One region of the Paenibacillus sp. B-A-8 genome, then DNA from elsewhere that is predicted to be linked to it. Evidence: a T-box and tRNA genes for the amino acid it is inferred to sense, from the RefSeq annotation. Region 1 holds a T-box; the other regions hold tRNA genes.
What was found. A T-box is a leader RNA that pairs with one kind of tRNA and senses whether it is charged. The one in region 1 lies ahead of ACN6MV_RS25125 (arginine--tRNA ligase), so its partner is inferred to be a tRNA-Arg.

Region 1 (4,887 bases):
CTCTTGTTGAATATTCGGACCCGTGACTCCTGTTGCTCCGGTAATACCTGTTACTCCAGTTACTCCTGTTGCACCTGTTGCTCCTGTTGCTCCTGTTGCTCCTGTTGTTCCTGTTGCTCCAGTCGCTCCAGTCGCTCCAGTTACTCCGGTTGCTCCAGTTACTCCGGCTGCTCCAGTCGCTCCAGTTACTCCATCTGCTCCGGTTGCTCCAGTCGCTCCAGTTACTCCATCTGCTCCTGTTGCTCCTGTTGCACCAGTCACTCCGTTTGCTCCCGTTGCTCCTGTTGCTCCTGTTATTCCAGTTGCTCCTGTTGCACCAGTCACTCCGTCTGCTCCCGTTGCTCCAGTTGCTCCTGTTACTCCAGTCACTCCGGCTGCTCCCGTTGCTCCAGTTGCTCCTGTTACTCCAGTCACTCCGGCTGCTCCCGTTGCTCCAGTCACTCCGTTTGCTCCCGTTGCTCCAGTCACCCCGTCTGCTCCTGTTGCTCCAGTCACTCCGGCTGCTCCCGTTGCTCCAGTTGCTCCGTCTGCTCCCGTTGCTCCAGTTGCTCCAGTTGCTCCAGTCACTCCGTCTGCTCCTGTTGCACCAGTCACTCCGTTTGCTCCCGTAGCTCCTGTTGCTCCTGTTATTCCAGTTGCTCCCGTTGCTCCAGTCACTCCGTTTGCTCCAGTCGCTCCAGTTACTCCTGTTGCTCCAGTCACTCCGTTTGCTCCCGTTGCTCCAGTCACTCCGTTTGCTCCCGTTGCTCCTGTTGCTCCTGTTATTCCAGTTGCTCCAGTCACCCCGTCTGCTCCGGTTACTCCGGCTGCTCCAGTCGCTCCAGTTACTCCTGTTGCTCCGGTAACTCCAGTTGCTCCTGTTGCACCTGTCACTCCGTCTGCTCCTGTCGCTCCAGTTACTCCAGCTGCTCCTGTTGCTCCGGTAACTCCAGTCGCTCCTGTTGCTCCATCTACTCCGGTTGCTCCATCTACTCCGGTTGCTCCAGTCGCTCCAGTTACTCCAACTGCTCCTGTTGCTCCTGTTGCACCAGTCACTCCAGTCGCTCCGTCTGCTCCTGTTGCTCCAGTCACCCCATCTGCTCCAGTCGCACCTGTCACTCCGTCTGCTCCCGTTGCACCTGTCACTCCGTCTGCTCCAGTCGCTCCTGTCACTCCGTCCGCACCTGTCACACCTGTCGCTCCTGTTGCACCAGTCACTCCGTTTGCTCCCGCTGCTCCAGTTGCTCCAGTCACTCCGTCCGCACCTGTCACACCTGTCGCTCCTGTTGCACCAGTCACCCCATCTGCTCCAGTCGCACCTGTCACACCTGTCACACCTGTCGCTCCTGTTGCTCCTGTTGCTCCTGTTGCTCCAGTCACTCCGTCTGCTCCTGTTGCTCCTGTCACTCCGTCTGCTCCCGTTGCTCCTGTCACTCCGTCTGCTCCTGTTGCTCCTGTCACTCCGTCTGCTCCCGTTGCTCCAGTCACTCCGTCTGCTCCTGTTGCTCCAGTCACCCCGTCTGCTCCGTCTGCTCCGTCTGCTCCTGTTGCTCCAGTCACTCCGTCTGCTCCCGTTGCTCCAGTCACTCCGTCTGCTCCTGTTGCACCAGTCGCTCCGTCTGCTCCCGTTTCTCCAGTCACTCCGTCTGCTCCCGTTACTCCAGTCGCTCCATCAGCTCCAGTTGCTCCAGTCACTCCGTCTGCTCCCGTTGCTCCAGTTGCTCCGTCTGCTCCCGTTGCTCCAGTCGCTCCTGTCACTCCGTCTGCTCCAGTTACTCCTGTTGCTCCGTCAGCTCCCGTTGCTCCTGTTGCTCCAGTCACTCCGTCTGCTCCTGTTGCACCAGTCACCCCGTCTGCTCCTGTTGCTCCAGTCACCCCGTCTGCTCCCGTCGCTCCAGTCACTCCGTCTGCTCCTGTTGCTCCAGTCACTCCGTCTGCTCCCGTTGCTCCAGTCGCTCCGTCTGCTCCCGTTGCTCCAGTCACTCCGGCTGCTCCCGTTGCTCCAGTCACTCCGTCTGCTCCCGTTGCACCTGTCACTCCGTCTGCTCCTGTTGCTCCAGTCACTCCGTTTGCTCCCGTTGCTCCAGTCACTCCGTCTGCTCCAGTCGCACCTGTTGCTCCGTCCGCTCCTGTTGCTCCAGTCACTCCGTCCGCACCTGTCACACCTGTCGCTCCTGTTGCTCCAGTCACTCCGTCTGCTCCAGTCGCTCCTGTCACTCCGTCTGCACCTGTCGCTCCAGTCGCTCCGTCTGTTCCCGTTGCTCCAGTCACTCCGTCTGCTCCCGTTGCTCCAGTCACTCCATCTGCTCCTGTTGCACCTGTCACTCCGTCTGCTCCCGTTGCTCCAGTTGCTCCGTCTGCTCCCGTTGCTCCAGTCACCCCGTCTGCTCCATCAGCTCCAGTCGCACCTGTTGCTCCAGTCACTCCGTCTGCTCCCGTTGCTCCAATCGCTCCGTCTGCTCCTGTTGCTCCAGTCACTCCGTCTGCTCCTGTTGCTCCAGTCACTCCGTCTGCTCCTGTTGCTCCAGTCACTCCGTCTGCTCCTGTTGCTCCAGTCACTCCGTCTGCTCCTGTTGCTCCAGTCACTCCGTCTGCTCCCGTTGCTCCAGTCGCTCCGTCCGCCCCTGTCGCTCCAGTTACTCCAACTGTTGCACCGAGTAATTCAGAATGAACAAGTCGGTGAGCAGTCACGATTTGACCTATACTATTTTTTCCCCATACTGAAATTTGAATAGGATCATTTACCAGGCTTAAAGTCGTAAATATAAATTCAAATCCATCAAAATCTGCATAATAATCTGATGATATTACTTGTTCAGGCATAACGTTAAAAAGTTCACTAACATATAAAGTTCTTGTCCCATCTATATAATATCCTTGGACGAGAACCGTAGAAGAAACAACATCGCTTTGGTTATCGATTTTGATCGTAACATGTTGAGTAGGTCGTATACCTCCCACCATCGTATTATCAATCGGCCCGGTAGATAAATTGCTCAATTTCTCAACACTCCTTTAGATTATTGCTGAATATTTTTCCCACGCTGCTATTCGATGAGGATCTACTAATTGCCCCGAAGCCTGTTTTCCCCAGACCGAAATCCCTAGCTCTGCTTCAACCTCGTCTACTGTTGCAAACACAAATTCAAATGCATCTAAATCAGCAAAATAGTTCCTAGTAAGAACTTGGTTAGGTGCGAGATTTAGCATTTCATTCACGTACATCGTTCTTGATCCATTTAATAAAAAGCCTTGAATGACAAAATTATATGGATTAAGAGAATCACGGTTAACTACTTTTACTGTTACGATTTGAGTCTGTCTGACCCCCAGAATTGAAGTATTATCTATAGGTCCAGTTGAATATAAAGCCATCTTTATTCACTCCTCTCTCCCACTGCATTTTGAAAGATTACAAACTATAACACTAGTAACATGGTTCATAATTAATAGCTCTATATAGTAATATTCTGTATTTAAAATTAATGTGTGGACATTTATGCAAAGGAATTGCCATTCGAGTAATGACTACCTTCTATACTTTGAATTCGCAATCTACTAATCGAACAATCTAATACTCAAACATCTTCTAGATTTCACTGAGTAACACACCCTATTGCTTTTTTCGAAATATTCGTTATACTGATAAAAATTATTCAAGCATCGATGAGCGGGAGAGTAGTTAACGTGTTCTAGTCCTCAGCGAGCCGGGTAAGTGTAAGCCGGCACAGATCACCTAATGAAGCGCACCCGTGAGATGGACTTCTGAACCCAAGTAGGAAGCCCCGGCTAAAGACCGTTATCCTGTAAGGTGGCTAAACGTCTGTTTAGCAACGAGAGTGGTACCGCGAGCGCTTAAGCCCTCGTCTCTTTTGAGACGAGGGCTTTTTTGTATTTTCAAAGGAGGGTATAACATGTTAAAGCAAATCATCAAAAACAGCATTGAACAAAGTGTAAAAAAAGTGTTCCACAGCTTAGAAATTTCCTACACTAAGGATGTTGCTCTTCTAATCGAACAGCCAGCGAATCTGGAGCATGGTGATTATTCCTGCAATATTGCTATGCAGCTAGCTAAAACCCTGCGCAAATCTCCTCTCGTCATAGCCGAATTAGTAAAAACAGAAATTAAACTACAAGAGAGTTACACAGGTCTTTTACAAAAAGTCGAAGTAGCTGCTCCTGGTTTCATTAATTTGTATATCGATTGGCAGGTGTGGGCTAAACATTCCTTTGATCTACCTGACAGCACAGGGGGCAAGGTCATCATCGAGCACACTTCCATCAATCCCAATAAAGCTGCTCATGTAGGTCACCTGAGAAATGCTTGCATCGGCGATACACTAGTCAGAATAATGAAAAGAACCGGATATAATGTTGAGGTCCATAACTACGTTGATGATCTGGGCAACCAGCTGGCTGATACAGTTGTAGGTTTATTAAATGTACCTTTGGAAGGAGATCATCAACGCTTCGGTGATTATTGCTGGGATCTTTATGCCAAAGTGAACAAAGAATATGCACGGAATCCAGAGATGACACACAAGCGCACGGATATGCTGCATGCTCTTGAACAGGGTGACGGCAATGAGGCGTGGCTGGGCAACCTAGTCGCTGAACGTATCGTGAGAGAACATGTAGCGGAAATGAAGCGTTTTGGTATTCATTATGACCTGCTGGTATGGGAGAGTAATATTTTAAAAGAGGGATTCTGGACAGCCGCATCTGAGCGATTGAAGCAAACGGCAGTTTTTGTACAGGAGACTGAAGGTAAGCTTGCGGGATGCTGGGTGCTAAAGCAAGGGACAGACGTAAACAATGAAACGGATTCCGAGGATCATCAGATGGATAAGGTGCTTGTGCGTTCGAATGGTATTTTGACGTATACAGCCAAAGACATTGCTTATCATC
Region 2 (4,887 bases), 670 kb from region 1:
ATTCGTTTCATGAACCTTGGGACAGGCACAAAGGGATTATATTACCGAAAACTAAGAAGAAGATTTATTGTCATTCATAATGAGTTGCCAGTTGAGTGGCAGCGCTTCGTTTGTGCGCATGAATTAGGACATGATCGACTTCATAAGGGGATTAACCGCTTTTTTCTAGAGGAAAGCTCCTACTTCTCTCCTGGGAAGCTTGAACGTCAAGCTAATGTCTTTGCTGTAAAGCTACTATCCACAGGTAGCAATCCTGAGCAAGAAGAATCATGGAAAAGTTATTATTTACGAATTGGTATTCCACCAGAAGTTCAATTTCTTTTGGAAGAATGATAGAACATATGTTATATCAATACATGCGTATTATTAAATCAATACATAACAAAAAAAGCTCTTACCGAAGTAAGGGCTTCTAAGAGCGATTAAGCTGAGTATCGGGATGACACGATTTGAACATGCGACCCCCTGGTCCCAAACCAGGTGCTCTACCAAGCTGAGCTACATCCCGTTACTATAAAATTATGGAGCGGGTGATGGGAATCGAACCCACGCTATCAGCTTGGAAGGCTGAAGTTCTACCATTGAACTACACCCGCAAAGGTGAAAAATCGGGATGACACGATTTGAACATGCGACCCCCTGGTCCCAAACCAGGTGCTCTACCAAGCTGAGCTACATCCCGTTATAATGCTATGATTGCTTAATAAAAAAATGGCGCGCCCTGAGAGATTCGAACTCCCGGCCTTTTGATTCGTAGTCAAACGCTCTATCCAGCTGAGCTAAGGGCGCAAAAATTATGGAGCGGAAGACGGGAATCGAACCCGCGACCCTCGCCTTGGCAAGGCGATGCTCTACCGCTGAGCCACTTCCGCAAAATATGGTGCGCGTGAAGGGACTTGAACCCCCACGTCGTGAAACGCCAGATCCTAAGTCTGGTGCGTCTGCCATTCCGCCACACGCGCATGTAATAATAAAAGTGAGCCATGAAGGACTCGAACCTTCGACACCCTGATTAAAAGTCAGGTGCTCTACCAACTGAGCTAATGGCTCGCACTTGGCTGGGGATATAGGATTCGAACCTATGAGTGACGGAGTCAAAGTCCGTTGCCTTACCGCTTGGCTAATCCCCATTGATGCTACCTCTATGTTGCCCATAATCTCTCAGGAAGATTATGGTGGAGGCTGAGGGGATCGAACCCCCGACCCTCTGCTTGTAAGGCAGATGCTCTCCCAGCTGAGCTAAGCCTCCATATCTATGGGACCCTCTAAGGGTAAGTACAAGTAAAAGTTGGTGACCCGTATGGGATTCGAACCCATGTTACCTCCGTGAAAGGGAGGTGTCTTAACCCCTTGACCAACGGGCCTTGCAAATCTGTGGAGCTCTCAACCGGATTCGAACCGGTGACCTCTTCCTTACCATGGAAGCACTCTACCTGCTGAGCTATGAGAGCATGGCTCCCCGAACAGGACTCGAACCTGTGACAACTCGATTAACAGTCGAGTGCTCTACCAACTGAGCTATCAGGGAATATCCGCTTGGCAACGTCCTACTCTCCCAGGACCCTTCGGTCCAAGTACCATCGGCGCTGGAGGGCTTAACGGTCGTGTTCGGGATGGGTACGCGTGGAACCCCTCCGCTATCGCCACCAAACGGGCATTACAGCGTAATGCTCAGGCTTAATCGCCTGAAAACTGAATCCGAATTGAATTTGCGTTCTAAGTATAGGATAAGCCCTCGACCGATTAGTATTGGTCAGCTCCATGCATTACTGCACTTCCACCTCCAACCTATCTACCTCGTCGTCTTCAAGGGGTCTTACTAATTGGGAAATCTCATCTTGAGGGGGGCTTCACGCTTAGATGCTTTCAGCGCTTATCCCGTCCGTACGTAGCTACCCAGCCATGCTTCTGGCGAAACAACTGGTGCACCAGCGGTACGTCCATCCCGGTCCTCTCGTACTAAGGACAGCTCCTCTCAAATTTCCTGCGCCCACGACAGATAGGGACCGAACTGTCTCACGACGTTCTGAACCCAGCTCGCGTACCGCTTTAATGGGCGAACAGCCCAACCCTTGGGACCTACTTCAGCCCCAGGATGCGATGAGCCGACATCGAGGTGCCAAACCTCCCCGTCGATGTGGACTCTTGGGGGAGATAAGCCTGTTATCCCCAGGGTAGCTTTTATCCGTTGAGCGATGGCCCTTCCATGCGGTACCACCGGATCACTAAGTCCGACTTTCGTCCCTGCTCGACTTGTAGGTCTCGCAGTCAAGCTCCCTTATGCCTTTGCACTCTTCGAATGATTTCCAACCATTCTGAGGGAACCTTGGAACGCCTCCGTTACTCTTTAGGAGGCGACCGCCCCAGTCAAACTGCCCGCCTGACACGGTCCCCGTACCCGATTAGGGCACTAGGTTAGAACCTAGATACGATCAGGGTGGTATCCCAACGGCGCCTCCACCGAAGCTTGCGCTCCGATTTCTACGGCTCCCACCTATCCTGTACAGATCGTACCCAAATTCAATATCAAGCTGCAGTAAAGCTCCATGGGGTCTTTCCGTCTTGTCGCGGGTAACCTGCATCTTCACAGGTATTAAAATTTCACCGGATCTCTCGTTGAGACAGCGCCCAAGTCGTTACGCCATTCGTGCGGGTCAGAATTTACCTGACAAGGAATTTCGCTACCTTAGGACCGTTATAGTTACGGCCGCCGTTTACTGGGGCTTCGGTTCATAGCTTCGGGTTACCCCTAACCACTCCCCTTAACCTTCCAGCACCGGGCAGGCGTCAGCCCGTATACTTCGCCTTGCGGCTTCGCACAGACCTGTGTTTTTGCTAAACAGTCGCTTGGGCCTTTTCACTGCGGCCCCCTCGTGCTATTCACACTACCGGGGCACCCCTTCTCCCGAAGTTACGGGGTCATTTTGCCGAGTTCCTTAACGAGAGTTCTTCCGCGCGCCTTAGAATTCTCTTCTCGCCTACCTGTGTCGGTTTGCGGTACGGGCACCTTCTCCTGGCTAGAGGCTTTTCTTGGCAGTGTGAGATCATGACCTTCGCTACTACAATTTTCGCTCCCCATCACAGCCCAGCCTTAACGATGTGCGGATTTGCCTACACATCAGCCTCACTGCTTAGACGGACATATCCATCAGTCCGCGTCACTACCCTCCTGCGTCACCCCATCGCTCATAGCGGATTACGGTGGTACAGTAATTTCAAACTGTTGTCCTTCGACTACGCCTTTCGGCCTCGCCTTAGGTCCCGACTTACCCTGAGCGGACGAGCCTTCCTCAGGAAACCTTGGGCTTTCGGCGGATCAGATTCTCACTGATCTTTTCGTTACTCATACCGGCATTCTCACTTGTATGCTGTCCAGCGCTCCTTACGGTACACCTTCAACCCACATACAACGCTCCCCTACCCCAGATACATACATATCTAGCCATAGCTTCGGTGGTGTGTTTAGCCCCGTTACATTTTCGGCGCAGAGTCACTCGACCAGTGAGCTATTACGCACTCTTTCAATGGTGGCTGCTTCTAAGCCAACATCCTGGTTGTCTGTGCAACTCCACATCCTTTCCCACTTAACACACACTTGGGGACCTTAGCTGATGGTCTGGGCTGTTTCCCTTTTGACAATGGATCTTAGCACTCACTGTCTGACTCCCGGCAATAAGTATATGGCATTCGGAGTTTGACTGAGCTTGGTAATCCTTGCGGACCCCGCACCCAATCAGTGCTCTACCTCCACTACTCTTATACCGAGGCTAGCCCTAAAGCTATTTCGGGGAGAACCAGCTATCTCCGAGTTCGATTGGAATTTCTCCGCTACCCCCACCTCATCCCCGCACTTTTCAACGTGCGTGGGTTCGGGCCTCCAGTGCGTGTTACCGCACCTTCACCCTGGACAGGGGTAGATCACACGGTTTCGGGTCTACGTCCACATACTAAATCGCCCTATTCAGACTCGCTTTCGCTGCGGCTCCGTCTTCTCGACTTAACCTTGCATGTTAAACGTAACTCGCCGGTTCATTCTACAAAAGGCACGCCATCACCCATTAATAGGGCTCTGACTTTTTGTAAGCACACGGTTTCAGGTTCTATTTCACTCCCCTTCCGGGGTGCTTTTCACCTTTCCCTCACGGTACTGTTTCACTATCGGTCGCCAGGTAGTATTTAGCCTTAGCAGATGGTCCTGCTGGATTCATACGGGGTTTCACGTGCCCCGCACTACTCGGGATCCGTCTCGGAGAGAACACAGTTTAGGTTACAGGGCTTTTACCTCTATCGCGGGCCTTTCCAGACCTCTTCACCTACCATATTCCTTTGTAACTCCATGTGAGACGTCCCACAACCCCTAAGAGCAAGCTCTTAGGTTTAGGCTGTTCCGCGTTCGCTCGCCGCTACTGACGGAATCACTATTGTTTTCTCTTCCTCAGGGTACTTAGATGTTTCAGTTCCCCTGGTCTGCCTCTACATACCCTATGTATTCAGGTATGAGTAACTGCGAATTACCACAGCTGGGTTTCCCCATTCGGACACCCCCGGATCAAAGCTTGCTTACAGCTCCCCGAGGCAGTTTCGTTGTTCGCCACGTCCTTCGTCGGCTCCTGGCGCCTAGGCATCCTCCGTGTGCTCTTATTAGCTTAACCTTGATTTTTCCTAAGAAAAATCTCACTAATAACATTTACTTGTTTGCACAAGTTGCTAAAAGATGTTCTAAAACGCAAATTCGTTTCGGTATCCAGTTTTCAAGGATCAATGTTAAAGAAAGTATTGAATTTAAAAATTATGGTGGAGCCAAGCGGGATCGAACCGCTGACCTCCTGCTTGCAAGGCAGGCGCTCTCCCAGCTGAGCTATGGCCCCATAAAGGGATATAAGTTAT
Region 3 (4,887 bases), 2.3 Mb from region 1:
TACCGAATTTGCCACCAAACGAATGCTAGATGAATATTACAACAGAATGTATATTAAATAATAAGTGTAGACAACGGATATCTTTCTTTCAAAAAAGTACAGCGTACCCCTCCAGCGATGGTAGAGGTACGCTGTTTCTTTTTTAATTCTGGTTAGCAATTAATCACTAGATCTATCATATACTTCTGAATGTAACGGCGATTACCACATACTGTAATGTGTCAATTATTCAAAAAGTATTGCATTTTCTCCAAAAAACATTAATATAGAACTTATACTAAATCTAAAATCAAATCTTACGAGGTGATACTATTAATGAGCTCCAATAATAATAATCTTACAACCAGCTGGGGTGCTCCAGTAGGCGACAATCAAAACTCAATGACAGCCGGTGATCGCGGTCCTACTTTGCTGCAAGATGTTCATCTGCTTGAGAAATTAGCCCACTTTAACAGAGAACGTGTTCCTGAACGCGTCGTTCATGCTAAAGGCGCTGGCGCTCATGGGTACTTTGAGGTCACTCAAGATTTGACCCAATATACAAAAGCAAATTTCTTGTCTGAGGTAGGCAAGCGTACACCTCTGTTCATCCGTTTCTCAACGGTAGCTGGTGAGCTAGGTTCTGCTGATACTGTTCGGGACCCTCGAGGTTTTGCTGTGAAATTCTATACCGAAGAAGGAAACTATGATCTCGTAGGTAACAATACACCTGTATTCTTCGTTCGTGATGCAATCAAGTTCCCTGATTTTATTCATACACAGAAGCGTGATCCACAGACACACTTAAAGAACCCTAATGCGGTTTGGGACTTCTGGTCTTTATCACCGGAATCTCTACATCAGGTTACGATTTTGATGTCAGATCGCGGAATTCCAGCTACGCTGAGACATATGCACGGGTTCGGAAGCCACACCTTCAAGTGGGTAAATGCCGAAGGCAATGCCGTCTGGGTGAAATATCATTTCAAAACAGAACAAGGCATTAAGAACCTTGCTCCAGATCTTGCCGCCAAAATAGCTGGGGAGAACCCAGATTATCATACAGAAGACTTGTTCAATGCTATTGATAAAGGAGATTTCCCAGCGTGGAAGCTCTACGTGCAGATTATGCCGATCGAAGATGCGAACACTTACCGCTTTGATCCATTTGATGTAACCAAAGTATGGTCACAAAAGGATTATCCATTAATTGAAGTTGGCCGCATGGTATTGGATCGCAATCCAGAGAACTACTTCGCGGAAGTAGAGCAAGTTACGTTCTCTCCTGGCTCTTTCGTCCCTGGTATTGAAGCTTCTCCTGATAAATTGCTACAGGGTCGACTGTTTGCTTACGGCGATGCTCACCGTCACCGTGTAGGACCTAACCATAACAGCCTGCCTATCAACCGTCCAAAGGTAGAAGTGAAGAACTATCAACGTGACGGCGGTATGGCACTCGGCAACAATGGCGGATCAGGTGCTTATTACGAGCCTAACAGCTTAGGTGGACCTAAAGAAGCACCACAGTACAAAACATCACCATTCGAAGTATCTGGAAATGCCGACAGTGTCTCCTATAATAGTGATGATCATTACACACAACCTGGTGACTTGTATCGCCTGATGAGTGAAGAAGAACGTACCCGTCTTGTTCAAAATATCGTAGGCGCTATGACACCCGTTGAAAGTAACGATATTAAACTTCGTCAAATTGTACACTTTTATAAAGCTGATCCAGAATTGGGACAGCGTGTCGCATCCGGTTTAGGATTATCTGTCCCAGACGGAGTGTAAGACTGTAAATGCACTTATACAAACAAAGAGGACCTTTACCCGTAATGGGAAAGGTCCTCTTTGTTTGTAAGAAAAGTTATCGATTTAAGTATTCCAATTTAGGGGCTAATTAGCTAAACATATAATACATAAGAACGATCACGATGCACAGCGTGGAGACAACCGATAAGCATGAAAAAAACGTATTCCAGTTATTGCCTTTCATTTGTCTTATACACGACCAGTATTGTGCTTCTTTGATGCTCTGCCCCATCACGTGAAGATTTAACTATCGAACCGTAACAGATATTCACAATCTGTTCCTCCCGCAGCCCTGCCAAGAACTCATTTGCCTTATTCTCAGCATACGAATTATCCGCATCTACAAACTCTTTTACTTGAATCATCCTGATCTCTCCTTTTGATAAATTTATTAGTTAATTTTTATGTCTAGATTCTATAGGTAAACTCAACGAAATGTACATGGCGCGTATCACTCCCCTGGTAACATTAATGTAAAAACATCATCGAAATATAGTATAGGCATTCCGCAGTTTTCTACGAAATGCCTATAACATCAGCCTATCATAGCACCCAAATATGTAATAGTCAAACGTTTTAAATACAATATTTAGTAAGAATTAATTGCCTTTACAAAATGGATTGGATTTACATATAGAAGCTGTTATACTGATCAGAAGGTTCCCTCTAGGGGACCTCTATTTGTATAGGAGGGATTTTAATATGGCAACGCGTCATAACAAATTTGCAAAGAATGTGCTACTTAGAGGGGGTGAAATCTACTATGAACCATAGTCTAATTTATGAAGGCTCAAGGACACAATTGGTCCAGCAGCTTATATATTTTGATGAGGAAAAAATCGCATTTCTAAATCAATATTTCCCGGAACGAAGTAAACAAAGAAGCAATGCTGAAACGTTGCTGTCCCGTTATTGCTCCGAGCTGGAACAACTACTATCCCGTTTTAATGGAGAAGAATTGAACTCACTCGTATTGATTGGAAGTCAGCTTCAGCTTCGTTACTTAGACGACAATACTACAGATACCTACACCATCGTATTTCCAAACCAGGCTGAACCCAATGATAACAAGATTTCAATGTTCTCGCCTATTGGCATGCAGCTACTGTTAGCTCAGATCGGTAGCACATGCCAGTTAGCCATACCTTCAGGTGAACTGTCGGTAATGATCGAAAGTATTAAGTTCGTGAATTGTGGTGAGGTAGCCGTTCTTATTTAAGCCACCCCGCGCATATCCACCAACGTAAACAGCGTCCTCTTCCTTATGACGGGAAAGGGACGCTGTTCTTATGTTCATACCTTGCATCGATTATTCGTATTCTTATTTTAGCCTCAATCCATCTGCGAGCTTGCTAACTGATTTCTCGATACGAGATGCTCTGGTTTCAGGTCTTTTCGCCGCTTCGATCCAAGATACATATTCCTTCTGATAAGAATAAGCCAGACCGTTGTAATAAGCTTCTGCCTGCTCATGGCTACTCAGCGCATCAAGGAAATCCTCTGGAGCTTCTACCTCTCGTAATTGATGATCCTGCTCCATCGTCACACGCACAATATCACCAGGTTGAGCTTTGGCCAGATCCCGTAGTTCTTTCTTTACCACCATAAAATACTTTCCGTTTCCATGGGGCATAAGCGTTCCTCTATAGGGGATTCCATTTACAGTTCCTTTTACCTGTACCCTGGACTTTGTTTCAAATATTTGTTCGGCATCAAAAGGGACGTTAAGATAAGTCCAGCTCCCACTTGCATCAGGTCGCACTAATTTAGCTTCGAATTCAAACATAGCTACCTCCTCAACTAAAAGCCCTAAGTTCTATTGTATCCATATGAATGTAACTATACAAAAAAACACCTGCCTATAATAGACAGGTGTTTCTTAATTATAAGCGGGTGATGGGAATCGAACCCACGCTATCAGCTTGGAAGGCTGAAGTTCTACCATTGAACTACACCCGCAAAGGTATAAAATCGGGATGACACGATTTGAACATGCGACCCCCTGGTCCCAAACCAGGTGCTCTACCAAGCTGAGCTACATCCCGTCAAAACATGTAATGACTTAGTAATAAAAATGGCGCGCCCTGAGAGATTCGAACTCCCGGCCTTTTGATTCGTAGTCAAACGCTCTATCCAGCTGAGCTAAGGGCGCAAAAATTATGGAGCGGAAGACGGGAATCGAACCCGCGACCCTCGCCTTGGCAAGGCGATGCTCTACCGCTGAGCCACTTCCGCAAAATATGGTGCGCGTGAAGGGACTTGAACCCCCACGTCGTGAAACGCCAGATCCTAAGTCTGGTGCGTCTGCCATTCCGCCACACGCGCACACTTTAAAAATAATGGTGAGCCATGAAGGACTCGAACCTTCGACACCCTGATTAAAAGTCAGGTGCTCTACCAACTGAGCTAATGGCTCTCATAAATGGCTGGGGATATAGGATTTGAACCTATGCATGACGGAGTCAAAGTCCGTTGCCTTACCGCTTGGCTAATCCCCAACAATAATTAACTAAATGGCGGAACCGACGAGATTCGAACTCGCGATCTCCTGCGTGACAGGCAGGCATGTTAGGCCAACTACACCACGGTTCCACAGACATAATGCATAAATGTAAATTGGTTGCGGGGGCAGGATTTGAACCTGCGGCCTTCGGGTTATGAGCCCGACGAGCTACCGGGCTGCTCCACCCCGCGTCATTTAATAAGTATATACTATTCATTTACACTACGCCAGCTAGTCCCAAAACATCATGCTTAAGGAAAATTTGGTTGCGGGGGCAGGATTTGAACCTGCGGCCTTCGGGTTATGAGCCCGACGAGCTACCGGGCTGCTCCACCCCGCGTCGTTCTTAAATGAATATGGTGGAGGCTGAGGGGATCGAACCCCCGACCCTCTGCTTGTAAGGCAGATGCTCTCCCAGCTGAGCTAAGCCTCCATGTTATGACCCGTATGGGATTCGAACCCATGTTACCTCCGTGAAAGGGAGGTGTCTTAACCCCTTGACCAACGGGCCATGCTAATAAACTTTATGGCGGAGAGAGAGGGATACTCTCACTACGATCGAGATTGCGAAGCATTCCTAACGAAGCTTA

Region 2: it encodes a tRNA-Arg, which carries the amino acid that the T-box ahead of ACN6MV_RS25125 (arginine--tRNA ligase) is inferred to sense. The anticodon was not compared.
Region 3: it encodes a tRNA-Arg, which carries the amino acid that the T-box ahead of ACN6MV_RS25125 (arginine--tRNA ligase) is inferred to sense. The anticodon was not compared.

What each region holds. Positions count from the first base shown of each region.
Region 1 covers NZ_CP183882.1:5,566,504-5,571,390, forward strand. Annotated here, with positions in the region: gene ACN6MV_RS25115 (beta strand repeat-containing protein) at 1-2,979, opposite strand, end outside; gene ACN6MV_RS25120 (hypothetical protein) at 2,995-3,354, opposite strand; T-box leader at 3,637-3,853, shown strand; gene ACN6MV_RS25125 (arginine--tRNA ligase) at 3,894-4,887, shown strand, end outside.
Region 2 covers NZ_CP183882.1:6,234,788-6,239,674, forward strand. Annotated here, with positions in the region: gene ACN6MV_RS28135 (ImmA/IrrE family metallo-endopeptidase) at 1-333, shown strand, start outside; tRNA gene ACN6MV_RS28140 (tRNA-Pro) at 435-508, opposite strand; tRNA gene ACN6MV_RS28145 (tRNA-Gly) at 523-596, opposite strand; tRNA gene ACN6MV_RS28150 (tRNA-Pro) at 609-682, opposite strand; tRNA gene ACN6MV_RS28155 (tRNA-Arg) at 713-789, opposite strand; tRNA gene ACN6MV_RS28160 (tRNA-Gly) at 798-872, opposite strand; tRNA gene ACN6MV_RS28165 (tRNA-Leu) at 879-962, opposite strand; tRNA gene ACN6MV_RS28170 (tRNA-Lys) at 978-1,050, opposite strand; tRNA gene ACN6MV_RS28175 (tRNA-Gln) at 1,056-1,130, opposite strand; tRNA gene ACN6MV_RS28180 (tRNA-Val) at 1,174-1,249, opposite strand; tRNA gene ACN6MV_RS28185 (tRNA-Glu) at 1,290-1,364, opposite strand; tRNA gene ACN6MV_RS28190 (tRNA-Thr) at 1,376-1,451, opposite strand; tRNA gene ACN6MV_RS28195 (tRNA-Asn) at 1,453-1,528, opposite strand; rRNA gene rrf (5S ribosomal RNA) at 1,535-1,651, opposite strand; rRNA gene ACN6MV_RS28205 (23S ribosomal RNA) at 1,724-4,652, opposite strand; tRNA gene ACN6MV_RS28210 (tRNA-Ala) at 4,793-4,868, opposite strand.
Region 3 covers NZ_CP183882.1:974,443-979,329, reverse strand. Annotated here, with positions in the region: gene glgP (alpha-glucan family phosphorylase) at 1-61, shown strand, start outside; gene katA (catalase KatA) at 316-1,773, shown strand; gene ACN6MV_RS04410 (sporulation protein Cse60) at 1,965-2,159, opposite strand; gene ACN6MV_RS04405 (GreA/GreB family elongation factor) at 2,558-3,013, shown strand; gene ACN6MV_RS04400 (YdeI/OmpD-associated family protein) at 3,116-3,580, opposite strand; tRNA gene ACN6MV_RS04395 (tRNA-Gly) at 3,683-3,753, opposite strand; tRNA gene ACN6MV_RS04390 (tRNA-Pro) at 3,766-3,839, opposite strand; tRNA gene ACN6MV_RS04385 (tRNA-Arg) at 3,870-3,946, opposite strand; tRNA gene ACN6MV_RS04380 (tRNA-Gly) at 3,955-4,029, opposite strand; tRNA gene ACN6MV_RS04375 (tRNA-Leu) at 4,036-4,119, opposite strand; tRNA gene ACN6MV_RS04370 (tRNA-Lys) at 4,135-4,210, opposite strand; tRNA gene ACN6MV_RS04365 (tRNA-Gln) at 4,218-4,292, opposite strand; tRNA gene ACN6MV_RS04360 (tRNA-Asp) at 4,309-4,386, opposite strand; tRNA gene ACN6MV_RS04355 (tRNA-Met) at 4,412-4,488, opposite strand; tRNA gene ACN6MV_RS04350 (tRNA-Met) at 4,561-4,637, opposite strand; tRNA gene ACN6MV_RS04345 (tRNA-Val) at 4,655-4,730, opposite strand; tRNA gene ACN6MV_RS04340 (tRNA-Glu) at 4,737-4,808, opposite strand.